2 regions of the Brevibacterium sp. FME37 genome follow, and region 1 is predicted to be linked to the other one. Evidence: predicted binding sites of a transcription regulator. Region 1 holds the regulator's gene; the other holds the start of a gene.
The links. Region 1 encodes HrcA, which represses chaperone genes, less so after heat shock. Its sites were predicted from a motif close to TTNGCACTCGNNNNNNNCGAGTGCNAA; they were not measured.

Region 1 (3,421 bases):
CGTAGCTTTGGTTCTGCTGGCTGTAGGGCTGGTGGGGTCCAGAGGCCTGAGAATAATTCGGTGGCATGGGACGCGACTGGTCAGAGCCGTTGTTCGGCTGCTGCAGGTTATAAGACATGCGGGTCCTTTCAGAGCTTCTGGTCATTCACACTATCGGAAACGCCATGTCGCCGAACTGGGGAAAGCCCGAATCGTGTACCAGATCGATCACAATCGACCTGGGCCTCAACCGACGGTGACGAAGTCGATGAGTTCTTCGACTCGACCTGAGAGCGTGGGTTCGACGTCGGCGATGGTGCTGACCTTGCCCAAGATACGCACCCAGCCCCGGGCCACGTCCCTGTGGTCGGCGTGAGGCCAACCGATACGCCGCAGGATCCCTGTCTTCCAGTCCTCGCCCCGAGGCACGACTGGCCATTCCCTGATGCCCACGACATGAGGCTTGACGGCCTGCCAGATGTCGACATAAGGATGACCGATGATGTGGACGACGTCGCGATAGCGCGGATCGGCGCGCACCGCCTCGGCGATCTTGGATTCTTTGGTGCCGGACACGAGATGGTCGGCCAGGACCCCGACGCGGTGGTCCTTGTCGGGACCGAACGCCGCGAGCTTGTCGGCGACATCGTCCAGGCCGCCCAGCGGTTCGACGACGACACCTTCGATGCGCAGATCGTCGCCCCAGATCTTCTCGACGAGCTCGGCATCGTGTTTGCCTTCGACCCAGATGCGAGATCCGCGAGCCACTCGGGCCCGAGCATTGCCGACCGCGCGCGACCCCGAGGCTGTGCGACCGGGAGCCGATTTCTTCTTGGCCGGCAGTCTGAGGTCGACGGGTTTGCCTTCGAGAAGGAAGCCAGGCCCCAAGGGGAATGCGCGGACCTTTCCTGCCCGGTCCTCGAGATTGACGACGACTCCGGCGGTGGTCTTCTCGGCGCCGACGACGGCACCGACATATCCGCTCATCGCGTCTTCGAGAACCATGCCGAGACCCAGTTCGACGGGGGTGGACTTCTTGGGTCGGTGTGAGGAGGGCGAGGAGCCGGCCAGCACATCGGGCCCGTAGCGATCAAAGGTATTCACGGACAACCACCCTAATCAAGGACTCGATGGGATGGGTGGTGACCCGCTGAGATGGAGCCGAAAGTGAATTCGGAATATAAGAGGCGTAGAATTGGCACTCAAGACAGATGAGTGCCAAAAACGGTGCCGAGCGAAGGAAGGAGACGAATGAACGACAGCAGGCGAGCACAGGTTCTGCGTGCGATCGTCGAAGACTTCGTCGCCACCAACGAACCCGTCGGATCGAAGGCCATCGTGCAGCGCCACACGCTCGGCGTCTCTCCGGCCACGATCCGCAACGACATGGCCCATCTAGAGCAAGAGGGCTACATTGCGCAGCCCCACACTTCGGCAGGGCGGATTCCGACCGATCTCGGCTACCGCATGTTCGTCGACCGCATCGACGACTTCAAACCGCTGACGCATGCTGAGCGACGTGCGATCTTCCAGCTCATCGACGGCGACGGGGACCTCGATGACATGCTCGACCGCACGGTGCGTGTGCTCTCAGGCCTGACCCATCAGGTGGCACTGATCCAGTACCCGAGCGTCTCCCGCGCCACGATCAAACACATTGAGGTCGTAGGGCTGGGCCCCAACCGCATCCTCGTCGTCCTCATCACCGACGCCGGTCAGGTCGAACAGAAGATTGTGATCACTCCCGGCAGCGTGGATGACGAGGTGCTGCGGGGAATCCGCGATGAGGTCAACACCGAATTCTCCGGCCAGAAGTTATCGCAAGTGATGAGCACGAGTACATCCAGGGCTTCGGTGCAGGGCATGGACCCCGCTGTGACAGAGCCTGTCGTGGCGACCAGCCAACCAGGCGCGGACGTCGCCGCAGCGCTGGCACAGGTCCGGTCCGCGGTCACCGATCTCATCATGGCCACACGCGAAGAACGCATCATCATGGCGGGCACAGCGAATCTGGCTCGCTCCGGGAGGGAGTTCGGTGAGAAGATGGCACCGATCCTCGAAGCTTTCGAAGAACAGGTTGTACTGCTCAAGCTGCTGACATCGATGGCCGAGGATCAAGAGGAGATCAGCGTTCGGATCGGTCGTGAGAATACTCACGAGTCATTCAGCTCGACATCTCTCGTGGCTGCCGAATATGGTCATGACGCGGGGTCCTCCGCTCGATTGGCTGTGCTCGGGCCGACCCGGATGGACTACCCCACGACGATCACAGCTGTGCGGGCCGTAGCGAAATACGTCTCCTCTGTCCTCGATCAGGGCTAGATGCACCGGCACGAGCGCACACAGCACACCATGACCACACAGCACAATAGGACCACACAGCACAGCGCGCACCAACACCACCGCGCGAACAGGCACGAGAACGCGAACAACGCACACCACCAGGGAGAGAGAAGTTTCTGTGGCCGATCACTATGAAACACTCGGAGTGTCCAAAGACGCTTCGGCGGCTGAAATCAAATCGTCGTACCGAAAGCTCGCTCGGAAATATCACCCCGATGTGAACCCCGGACACGAGGACGAATTCAAAGCCATTTCCCTCGCCTACGACGTCCTCTCCGATTCGGAGAAGCGCCGTAACTACGACATGGGAGGCGGCGAGAACGGACAGGGCTTCCCTGCCGGCGGTGGCGGCTTCGGCGGCTTCGGCGATATCTTCGAGACCTTTTTCGGCGGGGGAGCCGGCTCGGCCGGTGGCCCGATGCCGCGCACACAGCGTGGCAAGGACGCACTCGTCGGAGTCAACATCGATCTCGAAACCGCCGCGTTCGGCGGAAACATCGATCTCGATGTCACCACGGCAGTCGTCTGCGACACCTGTTCAGGTGCCGGAACACAGCAGGGCACATCCGTTGAGACCTGCACCCTGTGCCACGGAGCCGGCAGCGTCCAGCGCATGACCCGGACCCTGCTGGGCCAGATGGTGACCAACCAGACGTGCAACTCCTGCCACGGCTACGGCACCGTCATTCCCAGCCCCTGCCTCAACTGCCAGGGTGACGGACGCGTCCGCAAACAGCGGACCATGAAGATCCGAATCCCCGCCGGAGTCTCCGACGGCACACGCATCCAGCTCTCATCCCAGGGCGAAGTGGGCCCCGGCGGCGGACCTGCCGGCGACCTCTTCGTCGAGGTCATGGTGGCCCGCCACGAAGTCTTCCAGCGCGACGGTGACAACCTGCGCGCCTCCGTCTCCGTGCCGATGACGGCAGCCGCACTCGGTGCCTCGATCCCCTTCGACACCTTCGACGGCACGCAGGACCTTTCCATCGAGGCCGGCATCCAGTCGGGCACCGTCGTCAAATTGCCCGGCCTCGGCGCCACCCGACTGCGCTCGGAGACCCGAGGCGACCTGCTCATCACGGTCGACGTGATGACGCCG
Region 2 (3,421 bases), on a different contig from region 1:
GGATATGCCTAAGCGCTTCGGCGGGCTTCCAGATTGGGGTTATAGGTCAGATTGCAGGCATGAAAAACACGTGTGGCCCGGAACAAAACGTTCCGGGCCACACGTGTATCAGTTCAACGCACTCGCTGCGCGCCGATGAGAATCAGATGGGACTCAGTCCTCTTCTTCTTCCTTCTTCTCGACGACCAGTGTCTCAGTGGTGAGAACCAGTGCGGCGATCGAAGCGGCGTTGCGCAGTGCCGAGCGGGTGACCTTGACGGGGTCGATGATTCCAGCGCCGATGAGGTCGCCGTAGGAATCGGTGGCGGCGTTGTATCCCTGGCCCGACTCGAGGTCGGTCACCTTGGATACGACGACGTAGCCGTCCTGGCCAGCGTTCTCAGCGATCCAGCGCAGAGGCTGGACGACGCCGCGCTTGACGATGTCAGCACCGGTGGCTGCGTCTCCGCTCAGGCTCAGGTCGTTTCCGGCCAGAACCTTGGAGGCGTGGATCAGAGCTGATCCACCGCCGGCGACGACGCCCTCTTCGATGGCTGCACGGGTAGCCGACACTGCGTCTTCGACGCGGTGCTTGCGTTCCTTGAGCTCCACCTCGGTGGCGGCGCCGACCTTGATGACTGCGACACCACCGGAGAGCTTAGCCAAGCGCTCCTGCAGCTTCTCGCGGTCCCAATCGGAGTCGGTGTTGTCGATCTCGCTGCGGATCTGGGCAACCCGACCGTTGACGTCCTCATCGGAGCCAGCACCATCGATGATGGTGGTGTTGTCCTTGGTGACGGTGATCGTGCGGGCGTTGCCGAGCTCTTCCAGGGTGACCTGGTCGAGCTTCATGCCCATGTCCTGGGTGACGACCTGGCCACCGGTGAGGACGGCGAGGTCCTCGAGGATCGCCTTGCGGCGGTCGCCGAAGCCGGGAGCCTTGACGGCGGCAACGTTGATGATGCCGCGCAGCTTGTTGACGACCAGCGTCGACAGAGCTTCGCCTTCGATGTCCTCTGCCACGATGAACAGAGGCTTTCCGGCCTGCTGCACCTTCTCCAGCACAGGGAGGAGCTCCTGGATGTTGGAGATCTTGCCCTGGTTGATGAGGATGAGCGCGTCGGAGAGCACAGCTTCCTGGCGATCAGCATCGGTTACGAAGTGCGGCGAGAGGTAACCCTTGTCGAACTGCATTCCCTCGGTGATTTCGAGTTCAACAGATGCGGCCTGGGATTCGTCAATCGTGATGACGCCGTCCTTGCCCACCTTGTCGAAGGCGTCGGCAATGAGCTTGCCGATCTCTTCGGACTGAGCGGACAGGCCGGCGACGTGTGCGATCTCCGAGGAGTCGGCGACATCGCGGGCGATGGTTCCGAGTTCGGTGGAGACAGCCTCGACGGCAGCTTCGATTCCGCGCTTGAGGGCACCTGGTGCGGCGCCGGCGGCTACGTTGCGCAGACCTTCGTTGACGAAGGCCTGCGCCAGGACGGTCGCGGTGGTGGTTCCGTCACCGGCGATGTCGTTGGTCTTGGTGGCAACTTCCTTGGCCAACTGAGCGCCGAGGTTTTCGTATGGGTCGTCGACCTCGACCTCACGAGCGATGGTCACGCCATCGTTGGTGATTGTGGGTGCGCCCCACTTCTTGTCGAGAACAACGTTGCGGCCCTTGGGTCCCAGCGTCACCTTGACGGTGTCCGCGAGGATGTTCACACCCTTTTCGAGTGCACGACGGGCCTCGTCGTTGAATTCCAGATTCTTAGGCATTCGTCCTCCTGTCAGTGAAGTAGTTGTTCAGGGGATTCAGCCGATGACGGCGAGCACGTCACGAGCCGAGAGCACGAGGAACTCTTCTCCTGCGTACTTGACTTCGGTGCCGCCGAACTTGGAGTAGATGACCTTGTCGCCAATGGCCACGTCGACTGGGACGCGGTTTCCGTTGTCAGCAACGCGGCCTGGGCCCACTGCGACAACTTCGCCTTCCTGAGGCTTTTCCTTGGCGGTTTCGGGAATGACCAGACCACTGGCGGTAGTCTGCTCTGCTTCGACCTGACGGATGACAATCCGATCTTCGAGTGGCTTGATGGAGACCGACATATCGGGCCCTCTCCCTTCGCTGGGGTTCAATTCTTCTTTGAGTCAGACGGCGGCGTGTGCCATGATCCCCTCGTCGTCGCGGGTGCCGAGTGGATCGACCGTCTCATTAAAACTGGCACTCGCTGAGTGCTAGTGCTAATTCGACTTTAGAACGCTCTTAGCACTCGGTCAACTCGAGTGCCAAGGATTGTCCACGCTCTGGGCGAAACCCCAGGAAAGGTACCCGGAGGCGGTGCTGTAGGCGGCCCGAACGCGGCCCTGTCGGCGGCCCGGAGGCGGTGCTGTAGGCGGCCCGGAGGCGGCTCGAAGGTCATGCGGTTCCACATGCTGCGAGCACACTTCCAGCAGATCTCTAGCGCCACGTGAATGCGCAGTACGGACTCGGGAGATCAACTCCCGAGTCCGTACTGCGCATTGTCTAGTTCAGCTCATGTGCCGATCGCTTCAGATCAGCGATTGCGCTCTGAAATCAGGCGCACTGCCACTGCCCCCAGCCTTCTTGAGCCTGCAGCTTCTTGGCACGCTGGAACTGCTCCTGCGGGCTGGCGTCCGAGGGATTGCCGCTGCCGCCCATGGAGTGCCAGGTCTGAGGCAGGAACTGGAAGAGACCGAAGTGAGTGCCGTTCGAGGCCTTCGGGTCGAAGTTCGATTCGCACTCAACGACCGAGTACCACTTCGATCCCGGCCCACCGAGCATGTCCTTGATCTCCTGGGTGCTCATGTTGCCACTGCTGGAGCCCGAGTCACCGCCGCCGGTGCTCTTGTCACCATCGTCGGAGCCGCCCGAACCGTTGTCACCGGTTCCGGCATCCGATCCGCTGCTGGAATCGTCTGGCTTCTCAGCTGGAGCTTCCTTCTTCTTGGTGCCCTGGATGACGACCTTGGTCTTGGGCTCGGAGAGGACCTTCTCGCTCTTCTTCTCCTTCTTCACCTCATCGCCATTAACGGTCTTGACCTTGTAGGAGACCTGCTTCTGGCCTTCTTTGCCTTCGTCCTCGACCTTCGTCTCACCCACGTAGAGGGAGTCCGACTTCTTGGTCTCGGTCTTGGGCTTGATGGCCTGCTTTTCCTTGACGGTGTCGTTCTTCACACGGTTCACGGTGAGAACCTGGCCGTCGGAGACTTTGGAGCTGAGGGGGACGGACATGAAGTCGTCCTTGTCCAGCTTCAGCTTGGTTTCAGCGAGGGCTTCCTTGGCGGTGCCCGCTGCGGCCGAGACCTTGTGATCCTTGCCGTCGGCAACGATTGTGAGGTCCTTGGCGGTCGTCACATCGATGTCGTTGCCTTCATCTTTGAGCTTCTGATTCGGCTTCGCGCTGAGGTCGGCGCCCTTAGCGTCCACACCGAG

Region 2: groES (co-chaperone GroES) is a predicted target of HrcA. The motif match lies at 2,231-2,257, and genes of this name have one in related genera.

Annotation. Positions count from the first base shown of each region.
Region 1 is NZ_JABUYE010000001.1:192,969-196,389, forward strand. It holds gene INT29_RS00810 (DUF4870 domain-containing protein) at 1-118, opposite strand, end outside; gene INT29_RS00815 (DUF3097 domain-containing protein) at 226-1,089, opposite strand; gene hrcA (heat-inducible transcriptional repressor HrcA) at 1,231-2,301, shown strand; gene dnaJ (molecular chaperone DnaJ) at 2,441-3,421, shown strand, end outside.
Region 2 is NZ_JABUYE010000024.1:4,719-8,139, reverse strand. It holds gene groL (chaperonin GroEL) at 154-1,743, opposite strand; gene groES (co-chaperone GroES) at 1,780-2,073, opposite strand; gene INT29_RS18770 (resuscitation-promoting factor) at 2,543-3,421, opposite strand, start outside.